DNA from 3 places in the Oceanobacillus sp. FSL K6-0127 genome. Region 3 is predicted to be linked to each of the others. Evidence: riboswitches for the same ligand, from Rfam matches in the RefSeq annotation. Region 3 holds a riboswitch; each other region holds the start of a gene.
What was found. Region 3 has a riboswitch for S-adenosylmethionine ahead of metK (methionine adenosyltransferase). Riboswitches for the same ligand answer to the same signal wherever they lie in the genome.
Positions count from the first base shown of each region.

Region 1 (3,284 bases), 2.0 Mb from region 3:
TTAACGTTTGTATCATGCCATTTAAGGAATGCCATAATTGAATAAGTGACTGATTACTTGTCATACCTACTAGTAACGCATGAAACTCCATGTCTGCATCAACATTCCTAATTTGACTATCGAAAGAATCCTGCATTTGCTGGATGTAGAGATAAAGTAGATGTTTATCTTTTTCTAGAGCTTCTGGAGATATTTGTGTTAGGGCATGCTTTTCTAATAAAATACGACTATCATATAAATTCCTAATATCCTCAATATCAAACTTCCCTACTACTGTCCTACCATTTGAAAGTCTCTTAACCAACCGCTCAGCTTCTAATTTTGAAAGAGCTTCACGTATAGGTCCCCTGCTCACATTTAATTCGCTTGATAATTGGGATTCCTTTAAGTGTTCACCTTCCTTATATCGATTTAACATAATTTCTTTACGCAAATAAGCAAGTACTTGTTCACTTACATGCATTTTCCCTATATTCATTACTACATGCAGGCCTCCTAACAAATAAATAAATTGAATATTCTGTAATGTAGACAGTTTACAATTATTAATTCATATTGTATTCGCTTACTTTTATTATGTCAATAATTATTTGAATATATTTTTTATTCTGCTCATTAGTTTATCCAATAAATTAAATCAAATATTACCTCCCCAAATCTACATTCACATCGATTGTAGTTTTGAAAAGAAGTACCATAAGCAAACGAGAAAAAGACGGAGGTGACAAAAATGGATTTTAACTAAGACAGTGTTGTTTGTCCAATTCGATTTTTCTTATCAACCATACGTTATATTAGGAGGAGATTTTAATGAAACTTTATTTAGACCCAGGTCATGGCGGAACAGATTCCGGTGCTACTGGAAATGGAATACAAGAAAAAGATGTTGTTCTTGATATCGCGTTGCGAATACGCGATCTGCTAATTGGAAACTACAGTAATGTTAGTGTTCAAATGAGTCGTACTGGAAACACAACAAAAAGTCTCGCCCAACGAACAAATGAAGCAAATGCATGGGGTGCTGATTATTTTCTATCTATTCATTGTAATGCATTTAACGGCTCTGCTGATGGCTATGAGGATTTCATTCATAGCAGCCTTTCAGATAGTTCACAGACTGCTAGATATCGAGACATTCTACATGCAGAAATAATTAAAGTTAACGGATTACGAAATCGTGGTAAAAAGAAAGCTAATTTCCATGTATTACGTGAGTCGTCCATGCCAGCAATGCTAACGGAAAATGGTTTTATCGACCATAGTGGAAATGCAGCTTTAATGAAACAGAACGCATGGAAGCAGCGAGTAGCAGAAGGGCATGTCAACGGACTAGCGAGAGCATTTAACCTGCAAGAAAAAAACGGAGGTCCTGGTACCGGCCAACTGTATAAGGTTATTGCTGGTTCCTTTAAATCAAAAGCAAATGCAGATGATCGTGTATCTTTCCTAAATTCTAAAGGCATTCAAGCTTTTGTAGAACAGGTTACGATTTCAGGTGAAACTTGGTATCGCGTTCAGGCTGGTGCATTTACAAACAGGACAAATGCAGAGAATCATTTACAGGTTGTCCGCAACACTGGAATCGATGCATTTATTATCATCCAGTAAATATATAACAGATTTAGTATGAATAAATGAAATCAATTGACTTTTCAACCAATAGATTATAAGATATATGAAATAACAAATTCATAAACACTCTTATGAAGAGCGGCGGAGGGACTGGCCCGATGAAGCCCGGCAACCATTCCAGTTAAATTCAACTGAGAATAGGTGCTAATTCCTGCAAAATACAATATGTATTTTGGAAAATAAGAGGATGGTTACTTGTCAAGTATATCCATGCCTCTCTTTTTTAGAGAGGCATTTTTATTTTCCCGAAATACGATAAGGAGACGCTCAGATGACAACAGCAATTGTGAAAGGCGCACCAGGACATTATCGAATCGGAGAAGGCATTTTAAAAGAGTTACGTGTACTTCTTTCAGAGTTAGGCGTGAAGAAAATACATATTCTTAGCGGCAGGAAGGCATGGAATGCTGCCTTTCCTTATATACCAGAGGAGCTTGATCGTTCAAACATCACGTTTGTGGAAGGACATTGTACGCTTGAGGCTGTCGAACAATTCGCAACTTCATTTCAACATGATGGGGTTGATGCAGTAATCGGTATTGGCGGGGGGACAGCACTCGATCTCACTAAAGCCTCAGCTGTAAAAGCCGGGATTAAATCCGTACTTATCCCAACAATCGCAGCTACCTGTGCAGCTTGGACACCATTAAGTGTATTTTATCAAGCTGATGGTACCCATTCACACTATACCGAGTTCCCAGTAGCAAATACACTCGTGCTGATTGAGCCAGCTATTATTGCTGGTGCGCCACCTGAATACTTGAAGGCCGGTATTGGTGACACACTCGCTAAATATTATGAAGCAGATGCTTTAGTTCGATCCTTTTACAAGGATAAGGATTTACCTGTTTGGCTTCAGATTTCTCAATTCTCCGCAGCTTTGTGCAGAGATATCTTACTAAAGGATGGAAAAGAAGCACTAGAATCGGTATCCAATAAAAAGGTATCGGATGCACTCATACGCGTTATTGAAACAATTATTATGACTGGTGGCATGGTCGGCGGATTCGGGGAAAAGGCCGGAAGAATTGCTGGTGCACATTCCGTCCATAATGGATTAACAGAGGCTAAAAGCATCAAGCAATTTTTACATGGAGAAATCGTGTCCTATGGTATCTTAGTTCAATTGGCTCTAGAAGAAAAGGATGAAGAGCTAAAAAGACTATTAGCAGTATATGATGATTGGGGGCTTCCAGCATCATTAAATCATTTATCCATTGACGCTCGAGACGAGGAACTATTGCAACGTATTATTAAGAAAACATTACTGCCTCAAGAATCGATTCATTTAATGGCGGAAGAAATTACAGAAGATACATTAATAAATGCCATTCTCAAAGTAGAGAGGCTAGCAGTTCCAACAACTAATTAATCAACTTTAGAAAGAGGGATACATAATGAAAAAATTACTATTCACAGGATTACTTGCATGCATGTTGGCAGTACTTGCCGCATGTGGTGGCGGCTCAGATGAAGCAGAAGGATTATTGGAAGACGGTAAATTAAAAGTCGGTGTAACATCAGGACCACATGAACAAATCTTAGAAAAGGTTGCAGAGCTTGCTGAAGAGGATGGCCTAACAATTGAATTAGTTTCTTTCAGCGATTATGTCATGCCAAATGTTAGTTTATCTGAAGGCGAGCTTGATTTA
Region 1 is NZ_CP150287.1:161,165-164,448, forward strand. Features, by position in the region: gene MHH64_RS00750 (GntR family transcriptional regulator) at 1-478, opposite strand, end outside; gene MHH64_RS00755 (N-acetylmuramoyl-L-alanine amidase) at 811-1,608, shown strand; SAM riboswitch class I at 1,699-1,818, shown strand; gene MHH64_RS00760 (iron-containing alcohol dehydrogenase family protein) at 1,904-3,004, shown strand; gene MHH64_RS00765 (MetQ/NlpA family ABC transporter substrate-binding protein) at 3,030-3,284, shown strand, end outside.
Region 1: it holds a riboswitch for S-adenosylmethionine, as region 3 does, so the genes downstream of both, MHH64_RS00760 (iron-containing alcohol dehydrogenase family protein) here and metK (methionine adenosyltransferase) in region 3, are expected to answer to the same signal.

Region 2 (3,284 bases), 1.1 Mb from region 3:
TCTTAAACTTTTCATCTTTATTTTCTATATAGATTCCTTCATATTCATGGTTATCTTCAGTCTGGAACGTTGCAGTTAGTTTAAAATAATCCTCTGGCTTGAAATTAGCTATTTCTTGATCGCGATCATAGATGATTTTTAAGGTTGGTAAGAGTACCCTGCCTATATTCAACGCCTTGCTTTTTCCTTGTTGATATTTTAACGTTGCAACAGAGGTTAGGTTGATACCTATAACCCAATCGGCCCATTGTCTGCTAATCCCTGCATCTCGCAATGGTTGCATTGCATTGTTCGGTTTGAGGTTTTCTAACCCTTGCAGCACTTCATTCTGTGTCCATTCGTTTAAGAGCAAGCGAAATACACTAGCTTTCGGCTTTACTCCACCTCGGTAGATAATACTGTCCCCGATTAGCTGCCCTTCCCGGTCGTAATCACATGCTGAAATAATTGCTTCCAGATCATTTCGTTTCATTAGTGAATGGATTATTTTTAACTGTTTTGCAGCTCCACCATCTGTTTGTGATCGATTCCGAGGATTGCTTTTTACTTTATATTTAAATTCAGAAGGGATAAAAGGAAAATTATCCATTTTCCAGCTTCGCATTTTTCCATCATAGTCTTTCGCATCGTATAACTCTACAAGATGCCCAAACGCCCAAGTAATGATATAGTTGTTTCCTTCAAAATAGCCATCTTTCTTCGTTTTTATTTTCAATGCGTCTGCAATGTTTTTTGCGACGGATGGTTTTTCTGCTAGTATTAATTGGACTCCCAATTCGAATTCATCCCCTATCCTTTAACTCCATATCTATTAATTTTCCGTTATTCTCGTTTAGAAACATTCGTTCGATATACTATTATGCCATAGATTACACTTTTTTTCTAATTGATTCCTATACCGAACTTGGCTAAGAATAGATAGGCTGCATTCAAATACTGTTATATTTTTTTCTGCACCACTACAAAGACATTTTTGCGATCCGTGAAGTTATTCTGACGAGCCCAATCTTCTACCATATACGTAAAAACTAGATCTTGCTTTCGTTTACTTAACATTTCTTTGTCCTCTGGATATTAGATTGAATACATTTCCTTCGCAGTTAGATTTAAAGCCATAACAATATTGTCATCTATCTTTTCAATCAAAAGGCAGATATAAGTAATACATCATACTTTTTTCATACACAAAAATATATTAGGTTTTTATTACGCTTATATTTTCCAAGTGAATGGTTAAACTAGCCTCATTGGTGTAAATAATCACCACAAATTTTCACAGGAGGGGCGATAATGTCTGAGGAAAATAAAAACCGAAACAAAGATAAAGGAAAACAAAACAATCACAATAAACATAATAGGCAAGGCAATAATACGGAATTCGCGAGTGAAAATAGTGAGTTTCTAAACTTAGACAATAAGAAAAACAAACGTAAAAGGTAGCATCTTTAGAACAAAAGCGGAAGCATCCGATTTAGCGATGTACCTACGACACCCCGAACTTCGGGTGGTCCGGCGGGTCGAACATTCCTACGAAAGAGATAAAGAAAGCATCTCCCTTTGGGCGTAGTCTAGTTTTAATCGCCCATTCTGTTACATGGTGTCAGTGCCCGCTTTCACCACAGGGGGATAAGTGCGACTAATCCTCTGGCACATAAAGCTGAGTCAATGGTTAAATGTTAACTCAGCTTTATGCTTTACGAACGAAAACAATAAAACGAAATGCCTCTTGCTTTTTTCAGATTTCTAATGTAAGGTATTACTAATATAATTTCGAAAAATTACATAAATCTATTTAATTCTTATCCAGAGAGACGGAGGGACTGGCCCTTTGATGTCTCAGCAACCAGCCGATAGCGGTCCGGTGCTAATTCCAGTAAGCAACTATCCAAGTTGCTTAGAAGATAAGAAGAATGCTGTGCTATTAAGAGCAATCTTCTTATCTGAGGGTTGCTCTTTTTATTTTTTCTATTGGAGGCTAAAAAAATGACAAACAACAGGTTACAAACGAAATTCGTACAACTAGGAAATAAGAGTGATGAAAAAACAGGCGCAATTAATCCACCCATTTACTTATCTACTGCCTATCAGCACAAAGGCCTTGGACAGTCAACTGGATATGATTATACAAGAACGAAAAATCCTACCCGAACTATTTTAGAGGAAGGTATTGCTGACTTAGAGACAGGTGATTCGGGGTTTGCCTGTAGCTCGGGGATGGCAGCTATTCAATTAGTACTATCCCTTTTCCGTTCAGGTGATCATATCCTTGCACCTGAAGACTTATATGGTGGTACCTATCGGATTTTCGAACAATATGCAGAAACCTACCAAATTGAGACTACTTACGATACGTTTGAAACAGTTGAAAAAACGGAGCAGTTAATTAATGAACGTACGAAGGCTCTTTTTATCGAAACACCTACAAATCCATTAATGCAGGAAATTGATATTCTTAGCTACGCAACATTAGCCCAGAAGCATAAGCTTTTACTCATTGTTGACAATACCTTTTTAACACCTTACTTACAACAGCCACTACAGTTAGGGGCAGACATTGTTATCCACAGTGCGACCAAATATATTGGCGGTCATAACGATGTACTAGCTGGATTAGTTGTTGCAAAAGGAACAGAAATCTGTGAAAAGCTATCCCAGAATCATAATGCTACTGGTGCGGTACTCTCGCCTGTTGACTCTTGGCTACTTATTAGAGGATTAAAAACATTAGCGCTCCGTGTTGAAAGACATGAAGAGAATGCAAAAAGCATAGCAAAATTTTTAAATAAGCAACCAGCAGTTTCAAATGTATTTTATCCAAATAAGGGTGGAATGCTGTCTTTCTCTCTCAAAGAGGAACAATGGGTCGATCCATTTCTATCTTCATTAAATTTAATCGTTTTTGCTGAGAGCCTTGGAGGTGTAGAAAGCTTTATTACCTATCCAACAACGCAGACACATGCTGACATACCAGAACAGGAAAGAATTCGTCGAGGCATAAGCAATCATTTACTCCGATTTTCTGTAGGTATTGAGCATGTTGAGGATTTAAAAGCAGATTTACAACAAGCACTATCCAAATTGAATGAGGAGGATGAGAAATGAATCAAGTGAAGCGGCATGTGGAAACGAAATTCATTCATGGATCACAGAGAGGGGAAACAAGCACTGGAGCGGTAAATACGCCTATTTACCTTTCATCTACTTTTCACCAAAACAGCTTTGATGCGTTTGGTCCGTTTGATTACAGCAGGTCAGGAAATCCAACACGTCAGGCATTGGAGGAC
Region 2 is NZ_CP150287.1:3,270,294-3,273,577, forward strand. Features, by position in the region: gene MHH64_RS16245 (DNA topoisomerase) at 1-775, opposite strand, end outside; gene MHH64_RS16250 (hypothetical protein) at 1,291-1,440, shown strand; SAM riboswitch class I at 1,797-1,908, shown strand; gene MHH64_RS16255 (methionine biosynthesis PLP-dependent protein) at 1,984-3,102, shown strand; gene MHH64_RS16260 (aminotransferase class I/II-fold pyridoxal phosphate-dependent enzyme) at 3,099-3,284, shown strand, end outside.
Region 2: it holds a riboswitch for S-adenosylmethionine, as region 3 does, so the genes downstream of both, MHH64_RS16255 (methionine biosynthesis PLP-dependent protein) here and metK (methionine adenosyltransferase) in region 3, are expected to answer to the same signal.

Region 3 (3,284 bases):
TGTTACTCCGCGCTCTGTACCTGCAAGTTTGCTCGTATAGCCGCTTAGAAAATGATACATTGCTTGTTCTTTCGATAATTTACTGATTGGCGGCAGTGTCCCAGAAGCATCCGCTGTTAAAAAGATGATTGTATTTGGATGACCAGCAACGCTTGGTGACACAATGTTATCAATATTCTCAAGCGGGTATGCAGCACGCGTATTCTCTGTTAATGTCGTATCATCATAATCAGGAATTCGTGATTTTTCATTTAAAACGACATTTTCGAGTACAGAACCATAGCGAATGGCATTGAAAATTTGGGGTTCTTTTTCCTCCGATAGGTTAATACATTTTGCATAGCATCCACCTTCAATATTGAACACGCCATTCGGGCTCCAGCCATGCTCATCATCTCCAATTAGACGGCGGTAAGGATCAGCGGATAATGTTGTTTTTCCTGTGCCGGAAAGGCCGAAGAACAGGGCTACATCACCTTCTAGACCAACATTTGCTGAGCAATGCATGGACAAAACATCTCGCTTTGGCAGCAAGTAGTTCATCACTGAGAAGATAGATTTTTTTATTTCACCGGCATATTCAGTACCTCCAATTAAAACAACACGTTTCTTAAAGGAGATTAAGATAAATGTTTCCGAATTTGTTCCATCGACAGCTGGATCTGCTTTGAAATTTGGAGCAGAAACAACAGTAAACTCTGCTTGGTGATTTTCTAACTCTTCATCTGTTGGCGTGATAAACAATTGACGTGAGAAAAGATTATGCCATGCGTATTCATTGATGACTTGAATTGGCAGGCGATAATTTTTATCCGCACCAGCAAACCCTTGAAACTGATAAAGTTCATCTTTTTCTTTTAAATAATCTATTACTTTTCTGTAAAGATTATCAAATACTTTTTCTTCGATTGGACGGTTTACCTTTCCCCAGTCAACAAAATCTGCACAAACCTCATCTTTTACAATAAATTTATCTTCGGGAGAACGCCCAGTATATTTTCCAGTAGTTGCTCGAATTGCACCCGTAGAAGTAAGACTTCCTTCTTGATAACGTAAAATTTTTTCTACTAATTGTGCTACCGACAAATTAATATGCATATTATTGTGTTCATTTAACTCTTTAATTAATGATCTCTCCACCGTTTTCATGTCATTATCTCCTGCCTTTTTAAGGATTTTATACGTTTATGACAACTTTTATTTTCTTAAGATGCTTATTAGTATAACACATTTATATTATTAGTCCATACTATTTAAAAATAAATTATAAAAAATATATAATAGCCCACCATCCGAAAATAGTTGACACCTACAGCTACTTTCGTTAATCTAAAGGTTGAACGGATACTCTTATTCAGAGTTGGTGGAGGGACAGACCCGATGAAACCCAGCAACCATCACATGATGTGAATTGGTGCTAACCTGATGCAAGGAACACTTCCTTGAACAATAAGAGCGAAAGGCCAGTATACCCTTTCCTCATGTCTTTGAAGGAAAGGCTTTTTTGTTTTTTATAGAGAAGTTATATATAAAATGATATTCATAGAAAAGCGATTGACCTGGTCAGTGGGAAAAGTTTTACCTTTTGAAGGTACTTTGAATAATATATGTAGAACATTTAAATTAGAGATCCGTAACATACAATAAAGGAGAGTTTAGCCTAATGGCTGTAAATCGACGTTTATTTACTTCAGAATCAGTAACAGAAGGTCATCCAGACAAAATGTCAGACCAAATTTCAGATGCTATCCTAGATGAAATTTTAAAAAAGGATCCGAATGCACGAGTTGCGTGTGAAACAACTGTAACAACTGGATTAGTGTTAGTAGCGGGGGAAATTTCGACAAGCACATATGTAGATATTCCTGCTATTGTAAGAGAAACGATAAAAGGAATTGGCTATACTCGAGCTAAATATGGTTTTGACTCGGAAACATGTGCTGTAATGACGGCAATTGATGAGCAGTCAGCAGATATTGCTGGCGGTGTTGACACCGCACTAGAAGCACGCCAAGGAAAAATGAGCGAGGATGAAATTGATGCAATAGGTGCTGGAGATCAAGGGTTAATGTTTGGTTTTGCTTGTGATGAAACCGAAGAGCTTATGCCACTACCGATTTCATTAGCGCATAAATTAGCGAAGCGCCTTGCTGATGTAAGAAAAGAAAAAATTGTAGATTACCTGCGCCCGGATGGGAAAACACAGGTTACTGTAGAATATGATGAAAATGATCAGCCTATCCGAATCGACACAATCGTTATATCTACACAGCATCACCAAGATACCACTACTGAACAAATTGAAAAAGATATGATTGAGCATGTGGTTCGTGCCGTTGTACCTGCTGATCTCTTGGATGAAAACACAAAGTATTTCATTAACCCAACTGGTCGTTTTGTAATTGGGGGACCACAGGGGGATGTAGGACTTACTGGTCGTAAAATCATCGTAGACACATACGGTGGGTATGCACGACATGGCGGTGGAGCATTTAGTGGAAAGGATGCAACGAAAGTAGATCGCTCTGCTGCATATGCAGCTCGCTATGTTGCAAAAAACATCGTTGCTGCAGGTCTTGCGAAGTCATGTGAGGTTCAATTGGCGTATGCAATTGGTGTAGCAGAGCCTGTATCCATTGCGATTAATACATTTGGTACTGGAAAGGTAAGCGAGGAAACACTTGTAGCTGCGGTTCGCAAATTATTCGATCTTCGCCCAGCAGGAATTATTCGGATGCTCGACCTTCGTCAGCCAATATTTAAAAACACAGCAGCATATGGTCATTTTGGTAGAACGGATGTTGCATTTTCATGGGAAAAAACAGATAAAGTTGATGAGTTAATCGCATTGACAAAATAATATTATAGCTGTACAGCTCTTATTGAGTTGTGCAGCTTTTTGTTTAGCTGATGGAGTTTGGGCTAGCATACGATTTATAATCTAGAAAGAGAGGAATGCTCATGTACTATTATGAAGATAATAGTGGTCTACTACTGGATATTGTCATATTAATAGGTGTGCTTTCACTTATTATTTTTATATTTAATTCGATCATGAGAATATTATTGCACGTGAAGCGTCCAAAATGGTTTTCTAATAATTATGTGAACGATATACATGAAAAGTATGATAAAAGGTTACGATTAATAGCTGTCATTGCATACATAGGTGCTGGATTTTATTTCATTTATACAACTATTTCCTCGAGTTCTGATGTTACGCTGTATTTATTTTTACTTGGCATGATCTTCACTGGTATACAGGAATTGTTTCGAGCATACAT
Region 3 is NZ_CP150287.1:2,190,618-2,193,901, forward strand. Features, by position in the region: gene pckA (phosphoenolpyruvate carboxykinase (ATP)) at 1-1,149, opposite strand, end outside; SAM riboswitch class I at 1,348-1,456, shown strand; gene metK (methionine adenosyltransferase) at 1,664-2,860, shown strand; gene MHH64_RS11025 (DUF4181 domain-containing protein) at 2,962-3,284, shown strand, end outside.